DNA from 4 places in the Streptomyces sp. NPDC039609 genome. Region 2 is predicted to be linked to each of the others. Evidence: riboswitches for the same ligand, from Rfam matches in the RefSeq annotation. Region 2 holds a riboswitch; each other region holds the start of a gene.
What was found. A riboswitch is a leader RNA that binds a small molecule or an ion and turns the genes downstream of it on or off. The one in region 2 is predicted to bind cyclic di-AMP.
Positions count from the first base shown of each region.

Region 1: another riboswitch for cyclic di-AMP. It lies ahead of ACZ561_RS13360 (M23 family metallopeptidase); the one in region 2 lies ahead of ACZ561_RS03400 (LysM peptidoglycan-binding domain-containing protein).
Region 3: another riboswitch for cyclic di-AMP. It lies ahead of ACZ561_RS38810 (transglycosylase family protein); the one in region 2 lies ahead of ACZ561_RS03400 (LysM peptidoglycan-binding domain-containing protein).
Region 4: another riboswitch for cyclic di-AMP. It lies ahead of ACZ561_RS25530 (M23 family metallopeptidase); the one in region 2 lies ahead of ACZ561_RS03400 (LysM peptidoglycan-binding domain-containing protein).

Region 1 covers NZ_JBVIUJ010000004.1:251,062-254,276, reverse strand. Annotated here, with positions in the region: gene ACZ561_RS13365 (SGNH/GDSL hydrolase family protein) at 1-776, opposite strand, end outside; gene ACZ561_RS13360 (M23 family metallopeptidase) at 940-1,911, opposite strand; cyclic di-AMP (ydaO/yuaA leader) riboswitch at 1,914-2,089, opposite strand; gene ACZ561_RS13355 (tyrosine-protein phosphatase) at 2,456-3,215, shown strand, end outside.
Region 2 covers NZ_JBVIUJ010000001.1:766,103-769,317, reverse strand. Annotated here, with positions in the region: partial or broken gene ACZ561_RS03405 (phosphocholine-specific phospholipase C) at 1-1,042, shown strand, start outside; cyclic di-AMP (ydaO/yuaA leader) riboswitch at 1,355-1,506, shown strand; gene ACZ561_RS03400 (LysM peptidoglycan-binding domain-containing protein) at 1,509-2,411, shown strand; gene ACZ561_RS03395 (hypothetical protein) at 2,587-3,215, shown strand, end outside.
Region 3 covers NZ_JBVIUJ010000022.1:62,130-65,344, forward strand. Annotated here, with positions in the region: gene eno (phosphopyruvate hydratase) at 1-274, opposite strand, end outside; gene ACZ561_RS38810 (transglycosylase family protein) at 625-1,314, opposite strand; cyclic di-AMP (ydaO/yuaA leader) riboswitch at 1,318-1,493, opposite strand; gene ACZ561_RS38815 (transglycosylase family protein) at 1,753-2,745, opposite strand; gene ACZ561_RS38820 (cytochrome P450 family protein) at 2,859-3,215, opposite strand, start outside.
Region 4 covers NZ_JBVIUJ010000008.1:376,043-379,257, forward strand. Annotated here, with positions in the region: gene ACZ561_RS25525 (GntR family transcriptional regulator) at 1-301, opposite strand, end outside; gene ACZ561_RS25530 (M23 family metallopeptidase) at 463-1,245, opposite strand; cyclic di-AMP (ydaO/yuaA leader) riboswitch at 1,259-1,424, opposite strand; gene ACZ561_RS25535 (M16 family metallopeptidase) at 1,628-2,995, opposite strand; gene ACZ561_RS25540 (M16 family metallopeptidase) at 3,022-3,215, opposite strand, start outside.

The DNA.
Region 1 (3,215 bases), on a different contig from region 2:
GGGCGCTTGGCCTCCACGTGGTCCCCCGAGCTCTCACCCCGCAGCCGCCTGCCGATCCACGGCACGAGGTACTCCCTGGCCCAGTTGATGTCGTCGCGGCGCACGTCCAGGGTGTTCCGCGGCGGCAGCGGCGGCCACGCCTGGTCCGGGTCCGCCGGCACCTCCATGCCGAGGACCTGGGCGGCGCGCAGCGCGACCCGGGTGTGACCCTCGGGCGAGAGGTGCAGCCGGTCGTCGTCCCAAGCCCGCCTGTCCTGCACCGACTTGAGCGACCACAGGTCCAGGACCGGGCAGTCGTAGCGGTCGGCGACGGCCCGGACATGAGCCGTGTAGGTGGCGATCTTGCCGCGCAGATGGCGCAGCACGGGTACGTCGCGGGTGTCGAAGCCGGTCGTCACCATGACCGTGCCCACGGCCGAGGTCAGATCCGCGACGGCGCGCTCGAAGCGCTCCGCGACATCGTCCGGGTCGGTACCCGGGCGGATGATGTCGTTGCCCCCCGCGCAGAAGGTCACGAGGTCGGGGGCGAGCTCCTTCGCCCTGGGGACCTGCTCCTCCACGATCTGGTCGAGGAGGCGGCCGCGTACGGCCAGGTTGGCGTAACGGAATGCGTCGTGCTCCGGCAGCTGGTCGGCGAGCAGCACCGCGAAGCGGTCCGCCCAGCCGACGTACTTCCCATCTGGCCCGGGGTCTCCGACGCCCTCGGTGAAGCTGTCACCGATCGCCGCGTACGACCCGAATACGTCCATGTCTCTTGATCTCGAATCGTCTGCCACGGGAGCTCATCTTTCCCTTATGGGTGTGACCTACGCGACCGTAAGGAGGGGTTGACGCCGGGTGAGATACGCCACCGGTCAAGATTCCGCCAAGCCGGAATACGGGGGAACGCGAAGGGGCCCGGCACACAGGTGCCGGGCCCCTTCGGGTGCCGGGTGTACGTCAGATGCTGACGCCGTGCGAGCGCAGGTACGCCAGCGGGTCGATGTCCGAGCCGTAGCTCGGTCCGGTGCGGATCTCGAAGTGCAGGTGCGGACCGGTGGAGTTGCCGGTCGAACCGGAGAGACCGATCTCCTGGCCGCCCGTGACGGTCTGGCCGGCGGAGACGCCCAGCGAGGAGAGGTGGGCGTACTGCGAGAACGTGCCGTCGGCGTGCTGGATGACGACCTCGTTGCCGTACGAGCCGCTGTTGCCCGCGGAGTAGACGGTGCCCGCACCGACGGCCTTGACCGAGGTGCCGGAGGAGGCGATGAAGTCGACACCGGTGTGGTAGCCGGAGGACCACATGGCACCGGAGGCGCGGTACGGGGTGGAGACGCCGCCGCTGACCGGGGCGACCCAGCCGGAGGAAGCGGCCTTGGCGGGAGCGGACGGCGCCGGGGTGGAGGTCGAGGCCTGGGTGGACTCGACCGTGCCGCGGTCGGCGCTGCGCGAGCTGCGCTCGGCCGAACCGGTGGAGGACTTCTCCGCCTTGGGTGCGGCCTTCGGGGCGGTCTTCGGGGCGGCCTTGGGCGCGGGCGGGGTCGCCGTCGACTTGGCGCCGAGGGTGAGCTTCATGCCGGGAAGGATCAGCGAGGGGTTCCCGCCCACGACCTGGCGGTTGTCCTCGTAGAGCTTCTTCCAGCCGCCCGCCAGGTGGTGCTCGGAGGCGATCTTCGACAGGTAGTCGCCGCGGACGACGGAGTACGTCTTCGGCTTGGCGGTCTTGTCGGCGGCGGGGGCCTTCGCGGGAGCGGCGGCGACGGCGGCGACGGCCTGCTCGGGCGTCACGGTCGGGGCGCCCTTGTCGGCGGCGTGGGCTCCGGTCGCACCGAGGAGCGGCAGGGCGACGACGGCGCCACCGGTGCCGGCGGCGACGAATCCGCGCGTGATCGGGTTGACCTTGGGACGGCGGTGCTTACCCTTTGCGGGCATGGCGAATTCCTCTCCGTCGCCTGCGAGGTGAGCTGTCGGGTTCGGACTGGAGATGTCCGGCCGCGTTCTCACGCGACTTAACCCCAAGCCGTCCGGATCGATCCGGTTCGGCGTACTTACCTGGGTCCCCCGCTCCTGCCGTACGTGGATGGGTGCGGATTCCGGGCGGTGGCAGGATTCGGCGGTCCGACCGGATTGACGGTGACCGTAGACGAGCGGAGTCGGCGCGAACAAGCCACCGTTTTTCTCCCGCATTCAGGGCCGGGATATTCAGGCCGAATTCCGGTCACCCTCCGTGGAGGGCGGAGCGCCGATTCCCTTTTCCGGCAGGGAGATTGTCCGGAACGATCAGGCACGGTCCGTCACTTTTATGACGCTGCTCACGCACCGGAACCCATCTCCCCTATTACCAGGGCGCGTTATACCTAAGGGCCCAATTCGGACAGAACACCCATTCCCATACCCCGGGGGTATGCGGAGCCGCCCCCACCCGGGATGATTGCCCCTGGAACCGATCTCGATCAGTCAACCTTCAGGAGCACTCGTGACGCAGCAGCTGCCGCAGGTCCCGTCGACCGAACCCGAGCTCACCGGGGTGCGCAACTTCCGGGACGTGGGCGGCCTGCCGACCATGCGCGGCGGATCGGTGCGATTCGGACGACTCTTCCGCAGCGGCCACCTCGCGCACGCCACCGAGGAGGACGCGGCCTTCCTCTCCACCCTCGGGCTGCACACGATCTTCGACTTCCGCAACCAGGCGGACCGGAAGGTCGAGGGCCCGGACGTCGAACTTCCGGGTGTACGAAATGTGAACATACCGCTCAATGACCCGGCCGACGGCAAGGAGTTCTGGAAGCTGGTCAGCACGGGCGAGCTGGAGCAGCTCCGCGCCATCCTGGGTGACGGCAAGGCAGCCGCCCGAATGTCCGATTCGTACCGGAAGATGATTGTCGAGCGGATCGCGGAGCACAGCCGCATCCTGCACGCGATGGCCGAGGACAGCGTTCCGGCGCTGATGCACTGCGCGGCCGGCAAGGACCGCGCGGGCCTGTCGATCGCCATCTCGCTGCTCGCGGTGGGTGTCGAGCGCGAGGCGATCGAGGCCGACTACGTGAAGTCGAACGACCCGCACCGCCGGTACAAGGTGCGCCGCAGCTCCACCGCCGCGGACGCCATGTCGCCCGAGGTGATGGAGCTGCTCAGCCCGCTCTTCGACGCGCGCGTCGAGTACCTGCGGGCAGCGTTCGAGACGATCGAGCAGACCTGGGGCACGGTCGAGAGCTACCTCACGGACGGCCTCGAGC
Region 2 (3,215 bases):
TCCTCAACTACGACGAGAACGACGGATTCTTCGACCACGTCCCGCCGCCGGTCGCCCCGCCCGGCACCCCGGGCGAGTACCTCGACGGTGTCCCGATCGGTCTCGGCTTCCGGGTCCCGATGCTCGTCATGTCCCCGTGGACGCGTGGCGGCTGGGTCAGCTCGGAGGTCTTCGACCACACCTCCGTCCTGCGGTTCATGGAGACCTGGACGGCCGCCCTCGGCACCCCCGCCGCGTGCCCGAACATCAGCGCCTGGCGGCGCAAGGTCACGGGCGACCTGACCGGGGTCTTCGACTTCGGGAACCCCGTCTTCGGCGTTCCCTCGGGGCTCCCGTCCACCGCCAAGGTGATCGGGCAGTCGACCTGCGCCCCCCTGCCCAACCCGGTCCCGCAGGACAACGCCCTGCCCGCGCAGGAGGCCGGCACCCGCCCGGCGCGCGCCCTGCCGTACCAGGTGAACGGCAACCTCGACCGGTTCGAGTTCGGTGCCGCGGGCAAGATCCTGGCCTGGTTCTCCATGACGAACCAGGGCGCGCAGGCGAAGCGCGCGGCGCACTTCACGATCCATCCGCACCAGCACCGGTCCACGGCGGCCTGGCAGTACACCGTCGACGCGGGCACGACGTCCACGGACTACTTCAACATCGGGACGGGCTCGGGGTCGGGCAAGTACGACATCTCGATGATGGGCCCCAACCGCTTCCTGCGCCGCTTCATCGGCGACGCCTCGAAGCCGGGCAGGCGATCGAGGTCGCGGCGCGCTTCGCGACCGAGCCGGGCACCGGGAAGACGGCGATCTGCTTCGCGATGAAGAACACCTCCACCACTCCGGTGACCTTCACCATCCGCTCGAACGCCTATCGTTCCGACGGGCCGTGGACGTACACGGTGGCGGCGAACTCCTCGCGCGAGGACTACTTCAACGCCGTGGCGTACCACAACGGCTGGTACGACTTCACCGTCCTCGCCGACATCGACGGCACCTGGTCGCGTCGCTACACGGGCCACATCGAGACCGGCACCGCGAGCATCACCGGCTGACACACAGCCGCACTTCCTATCAAAAGGGACACAAGAGTCTTTACCATCCCTTGTGTCCCTTTTCTCAACTCACCTGAATTTACCCTAATGACCGATTTGGCACCCCTGGTGAGATGAATCACGCAAAGGGCCTGCAACCATCTCCTCGCACCTTCCGTCCCCTTGCCGCTCAAGGAAGTTCGGCGGGGTGGACGCGGCGGAAATCCCCTCGGCGAATTACCCACGTACGCGACGTCTTGTTTCTGTCGACATTTCTCGCCTACGGTCACCTCGACCCGGACGGATCGCCGAATCCTGCCACCGTCCGAAAAGACCGATCATTCACCCGAAGGCAGGAGCGGGGGACCCACTATTCGCCGGTCCGGATTTCTCCGGAGCGGCTCGGGGTGAAGTCGCACGTGTGCGGCCGGGCATCTCCAGCCCGAACCCGACAGCTCACCCCGCAGGCGCCGGAGAGGAATGCATCATGCCCGCACACGGTAAGCACCGGCGCCCCAAGCGACGTCCCCTGACCCGCGGTATCGCCCTTGCGAGCACGGGTGGCGCCGCACTGGCCCTGCCCCTGGTCGCCACGGCCACCGCTCATGCGACGCCCCAGACGGCCCCCGCGACCGCCCCCGCCGAGAAGACCGTCTTCAGCGCCCCGGCGAAGATCGCGGAATCAATTCCGGCCGCCCAGAATTCTGCCGCCAAGATATACAAGGTCGTCCGCGGCGACTCCCTTTCGGTGATCGCGCACGAGCAGGACGTCCAGGGCGGCTGGAAGGCCCTGTACCGCGCGAATCGCAGCGCCGTTGGTGACAACCCGTCACTTATCCACCCTGGCCTCGAACTGACGCTCAGCGGGAATTCCGCCACCGCCCCGAAGCAGCCCAAGCAGTCGAAGTCCTCGGCCCGTTCGGACGCCGACCGGGCCGACCGCTCGCAGCAGCGGAGCGCCGCTCCGGCCAAGGCCGCTCCCGCCAAGGCCGCTCCCGCGAAGCCCGCCGCCGCGGCTTCCGGGAAGGCCGCCGCCGCGGCCCCCAAGGCCGCCCCGGCGAAGACCTACGCCAACAACCTCGACGGGTGGATCCGCGAGTCGCTGGACGTCATGGCGCGCTACGGCATCCCGGGGTCGTACGACGGGATCCACCGCAACATCATGCGCGAGTCCTCGGGCAACCCGCAGGCCATCAACCTCTGGGACTCGAACGCCGTCAAGGGCACGCCGTCCAAGGGTCTCCTCCAGGTCATCGAGCCGACCTTCCTCGCCTACCACGTGCCGGGCACGTCGATGGACCTCTTCGACCCCGTCGCCAACATCACCGCGGCCTGCAACTACGCCGCGGACCGCTACGGCTCCATCGACAACGTCAACGGGCCGTACTGATCCCCGCTCCGCGTCGACTCCACGCCCCGGCCCCGGTCCCTCATGGGCCGGGGCTTCGGCGTCCCGCCAAGCGGTCTGGGGCATTCCGTCCCCATGTCGCGTTCATGGCGTGCACCATGGGCGACTGATGATCCGCGATGGGGATCGCGGATCCCGTCCCTGGGGGGAACGACGTATGAAGAGAACGCTTGCCGTGTGCGCGGCCGCCGCCGCCATGGCCGGTCTGCTCACGGTTGCCGGTCCGGCCGTCGCCCAGACGCCCGGCGCCGCCGCCGCCGCCTCACGGTGCACGCCCGGCCCGACCGTACTTCCCTCGCTCCCGCCGGACGCCCGTGGCGGGATCTCCACCGAGGGCGTGCACGATCTCGGCCCGCGCGGCCTGGCCGTGGGCGCGAGCGGCGGCCTGCCGGTGTACTGGCGAGGTGAGCGGCTGCACCGTGTGCCACTGCCCGAGGGCTACGACGAGGGTGCTGTCCGAGCCGTCAACCGGCAGGGACTCATGGCCGGCTGGGTGGGGCGCCGCTCCGACGGTTCGACCGCCCTGTTCAGCTACCGCCCCGGGGCCTCGTCGGTGCGGCTGTTCGCCGACGGGGTGCCACGGGGCGCGTCCGATGTGGACGTCGACGACGCCGGGCGGATCGCGGCCGTCGACAGCGACGGCACGGCGAAGGTGTGGCGGGACGGGAAGGTCACGCGGACCCTGGCGCTGCCGCCGGACGCGGGACCGGGCACGGTCGTGACGCGGATCACCAGTGTCAACGCGCGCGGCGATGTGATCGGCGCGGCCGAGCAGTCGTACGACGG
Region 3 (3,215 bases), on a different contig from region 2:
TCAGGCGCTGCTCGGTGGCGTCGTAGCCGACGAGCTCCGGGCCGATCTGCTCGATCACGGCGAGGACGGCCTTCTCGACGCCCTTGCCCTGGTAGCGGTTCTTGTCTCCGTCACGGAGCTCAATGGCCTCGAACGCACCGGTGGAGGCACCGGACGGAACAGCAGCACGACCGGTGCTGCCGTCGTCGAGGCCGACCTCGACCTCGACCGTGGGGTTGCCTCGGGAGTCCAGGATTTCCCGGGCTACGACGACGTCGATGGACGGCACGAGCATCTCCTTCTGGGATGTGACGCTAGATGTGACGCTTGCTGTGCAGGGTCGCTTTGGCCTTGCGCCAAGAGCCTAACCGGCTCCGGGGCTCCGGCCCGCCCGGCGCCCGCCCCCTGGGACGAAAAAGGACCCGAGGGCAGGTATCTCGGGTCAAAACACCCCAGACCTACTCACCGGTAACGCGGGGAGAGGGCTACGGGAACCCCGCATCCGGGAACTCCGGCGCACGCGGAGCCGGGGAACGCGGAACCCCGGCCCGGCACACACGGGGGAGGGTGCGCCGGGCCGGGGTGGTCACCGCGGGAGGGTCGGAGGGGCCGCGTGAGCCGCCGGACTCACGCGAACCGCCGGGCTCACTTCAGGTGAAGCTGCTGGCCCGGGTGGATCAGGTCGGCGTCCTCGACGACGTCCTTGTTCAGCTCGAAGAGCTTCTCCCAGCCGCCCTCGACCTTCTGGGCGGCGGCGATCTTGCTCAGGGTGTCGCCGGCGACGACCTTGTACTCGCCGTCACCCTTCGCGACCTTCTTGCCGGTGGGGGTGGTGACGGTCTTCGCCTCGGCCTTCGGGGCGGTCCGCTGCTCGCTGCGGGTCGTCGGCTGCTCGGCCTTGCGCTCGGGGGCGGCCGGGGCGGCCTGGGCAGGCGCGCTCTCGGCGGCGCCGCCGGTGTACGCGGCGCTGGAGAGGCCCACGCCACAGCTCGGCCAGGCACCCTTGCCCTGGCCGGCCAGGACCTTCTCGGCGATCTGGATCTGCTGCGACTTCGAGGCCTGGTCGGCGGTGGCGGCGAACGCGGTGCCGCCGTAGGCGGCCCAGGTGGAGGCGGAGAACTGCAGGCCGCCGTAGTAGCCGTTGCCGGTGTTGATGGCCCAGTTGCCACCGGACTCGCACTGGGCGACGACGTCCCACTCGGAGGCGGTCGCGGCCGAGGCGGACCCGGCGGTCATGAGCGGCGCGGCGACGGCGACACCGGCGATGCCGGCGAGGGCGACGGCGCGGGTGGCCTTGGAGGCACGACGGTGTTTGCCCTTGGCGGAAAACAGCATGGGGAATCTCCTCACCGACGCCTGCGAGGTGAGCTGTCGGGTTCGGGCCATGTGAGTTGCCCGGCCGCGCGACCTGGCGCGCGGCTTCACCCCGAGCCGCATCCTCGGCCGTCTGTCTCAACGGCCGGGGGCGGCACTTACCTTGGGTCCCCCGCTCCTGCCTTCGGCGCATGACGCGACGACTGTTCCCATCGGCCGACGGCAGGATTCGGCGTATCGGTCGACGGGGCCCGCGGTGGCGAGCGGTGCTGACCGTAGACACAGACCTCTCCGAAGTTCAAAGAGGCCCATTGGGGAAATATCGCCCGTACCCACTTCGGGACGAAGGGTGTTTACGCAGGTGAGAGGTGACGGAAGCAAACTTTGCGGACGCGATATGCCAGTTGAGGCAAAGAGACCCATGTCTCAGTTGCACAGAACCGGACATACGACCCCGAACTACCCCTTCGACGGGAGGAGATCGATCGTCAGGTCGAGGCTCTGGCCAGGGACGATGAGGTCGGGATCGGCACCCACCGTCGAGCGGTTGGCGTCATAGAGGGCGCCCCAGCCGCCCGGCAGTTCGTTCTCCCGCGCAATGTCGGTCAGATTGTCGCCCGGCTTGACGGTGTATTCGCCCGAGTTGCCCTTGGTGTCCGTAACGCCCGTGGAGTCCTTGGGATCCTTGACATCCTCGACGCCCGCTACGTCCGCACTGTCCGACTCCTCCCCATTCCCGCCCGGGGTCGCCTCACCTGTCGGCTCATCAGCCGGAGCGTCCGTCGGTGCGGCATGTCGACCGTTTTCGCCGCTCTTGCCCGGATTGACCGTCTCCTCCGGGGCCGCGTCACCGCGGTGCTTACCGGTGCCCGGAGTCGCCGGTGCGGAGGGCGTGACGGAGGTCTCGGGAATGGCGGTCGGGCCCGACGTCGAGGGCTCGGTGGTCCCGGGGGCGGCGGTCTCGGGGGCGGTGGCCCCGGGGGTGGCCGGAAGGCCCGCCGTCCGGTTCGACTCCTCGACGGGGCCCGTGGGCTCCTCCGGAGTGACCGCAGGCCCCGGGTCGACGCCGGGCGCGGCGCCGTCGTTCGTCAGTCCGGCGATCGGGGCGCAGGTGGCCCACTGCGTGGAGCCGGCGGCGAGCGCCTTGTCCGCCACCGCGATCTGCTGGGCACGGCTCGCGAGGTCCGCACTGGTCGCGTACGACAGACCGCCGTACGTCTCCCAGGTCTCCTGCGTGAACTGCAGTCCGCCATAGAGGCCGTTGCCGAAGTGTGCGCTCCACAGGCCGCCCGTCTCGCACTCGGCCACCCGGTCCCAGGTGGCGGCGTCGGCGGCCGAGGCGGAGCCCGCGGCGAGCAGCGGCATCGCCAGCGCGGATCCGGTCACGCCTGCGGCGACGACTATGGCGGGGGCCTGGCGGGGTCTGCGGTGTCGTCCGTTCCCGGAGCGCATGCGGAGAGCCTTTCGCGTGACTGCTGAGATGACGGTGAACGTAGCGGCATTCGAACGTCAGTAACAAGTCGATGCAGCGGAGATCACGTAAAAGTCACAGTCTTGACGGATCGTCAGTCACCCAAAGGGGAGAACTCGACCGGAAGCGTGCGCAATCCCCGCATGATGAGCCCTCCGCGCCACCGCAGATCGGCCGGATCCGCGGCAAGTCGCAGGTCTGGCAGGCGAGTCAGCAAGGTCGAGAGCGCGATCTGCCCTTCGAGCCGGGCGAGCGGTGCGCCGATGCAGTAGTGGATGCCGTGCCCGTAGCCGAGGTGCTGGTTGTCGCGCCGGGACAGATCGAGCGTGTCCGGCTCGTCGAAGCGCGCCGGGTCGCGGTCGGCGGCGGCCAGCACGACGAGGACCGGGTCGCCCGCCGGGATCTCCTGCCCGCCGATGGTCAGCGGCTCCATGGCGTACCGCCAGGTCGC
Region 4 (3,215 bases), on a different contig from region 2:
GATGGGCGTCGGTGCGGCGCTGCGCGGCGCGGGCGGCACCCAGCGGCTCGAGCAGTGACCGGACGTCCAGAAGATCCGCCGCCTCCTGCTCGGTGGGTTCGGCGACATGGGCGCCCGCGTGCCGGCGGCTGATCACGAAGCCCTCGGACTCCAGGGTGCGCAGCGCCTCGCGGACGGGGACGCGGGAGACCCCGTAGCGGCGGGCCAACTGCTCCTCGGTCAGCCGGCTGCCGCACGGGAGGACCCCGGAAACGATGTCGTCCCGAATCGCCGTGCATACCGACTGCGCGGGAATGCGCATCTTCGACCTCCGCCTTGATCCGCGCGAAACCGGTTCGTCGGCGACTCTATTGCAGCGGGACGGAATTTCCGAAGGCGATCCGGGAACATGGATATCTTTTGGCCAGCGAAAAGCCCCGGCTCAGGACGAGCCGGGGCTTTTCTGACGCTGTTCCGTGGCCGTCAGACGTTCACGCCGCGGGCGCGCAGATACGCGACCGGGTTGATGTCGGAGCCGTACTCGGCGGTGGTGCGCGCCTCGAAGTGGAGGTGCGGGCCGGTCGAGTTGCCGGTCGAGCCCGAGAGGCCTATCCGCTGGCCCGGGGTGACGGTCTGGCCGACCGAGACACTGATGGACGACAGGTGACCGTACTGGGTGTACGTGCCGTCGTTCATCCGGATGACGATGTTGTTGCCGTACGCGCCGCCCCAGCCGGCCTCGACGACGGTGCCGGAGCCGACGGAGACGACCCGGCTGCCGGAGGCGGCCCGGAAGTCGACGCCGGAGTGGCTGCCGGAGGACCAGAGCGCGCCACCGGCCTGGTAGCTGGTGGTCACGTACGAACCGGCGACGGGGAGCTGGAAGGAGTTCAGACGCTTGCGCTCGGCCTCGCGGGCGGCGCGCTCCTTGGCCTCGCGGATCTCCTTGGCGCGGGCCTCGGCCTTGCGCTTCGCCTCCGCCTTCGCCCGGGCCTCGGCCTTGGCCCGCTCGACGGCCTCGGCGGCCTCGCGCTCCTGGGCGGCGGCCTGGGCGTCGATCGTGGCCGCGAGGGTGTCGGCGGCGACGATCTGGGTCAGGCCGGTGTCCTCGAAGGAGGGGGCGTCCGCGTCGGCGGCGAGCGCCGGCGAGGCGAGGGTTCCGATGACGCCGGTGGTGGCGATGGTCGCGACGCCGGCGATGCCCGCGCTGCGGCGCGCCAGACGGCTCGGACCACGATGCTTCCCGGTGGCACGGGTGAACGCCATGTAGTGGCTGATCCTTTCCTTCCTTCTCGCCTACCGGGTTAGCTGACGGGTTCGGAGCAGGAAGGTCTCCTACGGGCCCCTCCGCACGGGTGCGAAGGCGTCCGATTCACCCCAGGGACTTCGTGTGGGTCCCCGGCTCCCCAGGCTCGCGCCTGACGGGGACTCGGCGATGACTGTCCGATGCCACGGGCTCGCGGCGGGTGCAACTGGCGAACAGCCGGACCGACGCTAAGCGGACTGTCTTTCAATCAGCAAACAGACACGCCCGTTTGTAAGACATGCCACAGGGCATACGCCCACCCATTCCCTCAATACGGACAAAGGGGAGGACCCCGCCATACCGTGATAACGGGGTCCTCGAAGTGGCGCGGGGTTGCCTCAATCAGCCGGTGACGACGGTCACTTCGCCGATGCCGAGGGCACGCACCGGCTCCTCGATCTGCGCCGCGTCACCGACGAGCACGGTGACAAGACGGTCCACCGGGAAGGCGTTCACGACCGCCGCGGTCGCCTCCACCGTGCCGGTCTCGGCCAGGCGGGCGTACAACTGCGCCTGGAAATCGTCCGGAAGGTGCTGCTCGACCTGGTCGGCGAGCGTCCCGGCGACGGAGGCGGCCGTCTCGTACTTCAGCGGCGCCACCCCCACCAGGTTCTGCACGGCCACATCGCGCTCGGCGTCCGTCAGCCCCCCGGCGGCGAGGGTGCGCAGCACCTTCCACAGGTCGTCAAGTGCCGGTCCGGTGTTGGGGGTGTCGACGGAGCCGCTGATGGCGAGCATCGAGGCGCCGTGGCCCTCACCGTCGGACCGCAGCACCTGGCCGAAGGCACGGACGCCGTACGTGTAGCCCTTCTCCTCGCGCAGGACGCGGTCCAGGCGGGAGGTGAGGGTGCCACCGAGGCAGTACGTGCCGAGGACCTGGGCCGGCCAGACACGGTCGTGCCGGTCGGCGCCGACGCGGCCGATGAGCAGCTGGGTCTGGACGGCGCCCGGCCGGTCGACGATGACCACCCGGCCGGTGTCGTCGGCCGTGATCGGAGGCATGGGGCGCGGCTCGGCCGTGTTCCCCGTCCACGCGCCCAGCGACTCGGCGAGGACCTTGTCCAGGTCCACGTCGGTCAGGTCGCCGACGACGACGGCCGTGGCCGTGGAGGGCCGCATGTATGCCTCGAAGAAGGCACGGACGGCCGCGGCGTCGATCGCCGCCACCGTCTCCTCGGTGCCCTGGCGCGGCCGCGACATGCGCGACGTGGCCGGGAACAGCTCCTTGGAGAGCTGCTTGGCCGCCCGGCGGGCCGGGTTGGCCGTCTCGTGCGGGATCTCGTCGAGCCGGTTGCGCACCAGGCGCTCGACCTCGGTGTCGAGGAAGGCCGGCGCGATCAGCGCTTCGGCGAGCAGGCCGAGCGCCTTCGGCAGCCGGGAGACGGGGACCTCCAGGGAGACCCGTACGCCCGGGTGGTCGGCGTGCGCGTCGAGCGTGGCGCCGCAGCGCTCCAGCTCGGCGGCGAACTCCTCGGCGGAGTGCTTGTCCGTGCCCTCGGAGAGGGCGCGGGCCATGATCGTGGCCACGCCGTCCAGGCCCTCGGGCTCGGCGTCCAGCGGGGCGTCGAGGAAGATCTCGACGGCCACCACCTGCTGGCCGGGGCGGTGGCAGCGCAGCACCGTCAGGCCGTTGTCCAGCGCTCCGCGGTCCGGTGCCGGGAAGGCCCAGGGCTTGGCGGTGCCCGGCTCCGGCTGCGGGTGGAACGTCATGCTCGTCAAAGACGCGGCAGCGTCGGTCACTGGTCCGCTCCCTCTTCCTCGTCGCTGTCGCTCTGTTCGGTACCGGTCGGCTCGTAGACGAGCACCGCGCGGTTGTCCGGGCGCAGCCGGGCCTTGGCAACCGCCTGCACCTCCTCCGCGGTGACGTCCAGGACCCGGTGCACGGCGGTGAGGGCGAGCTGCGGGTCGCCGAACAGGACCGCGAAGCGGC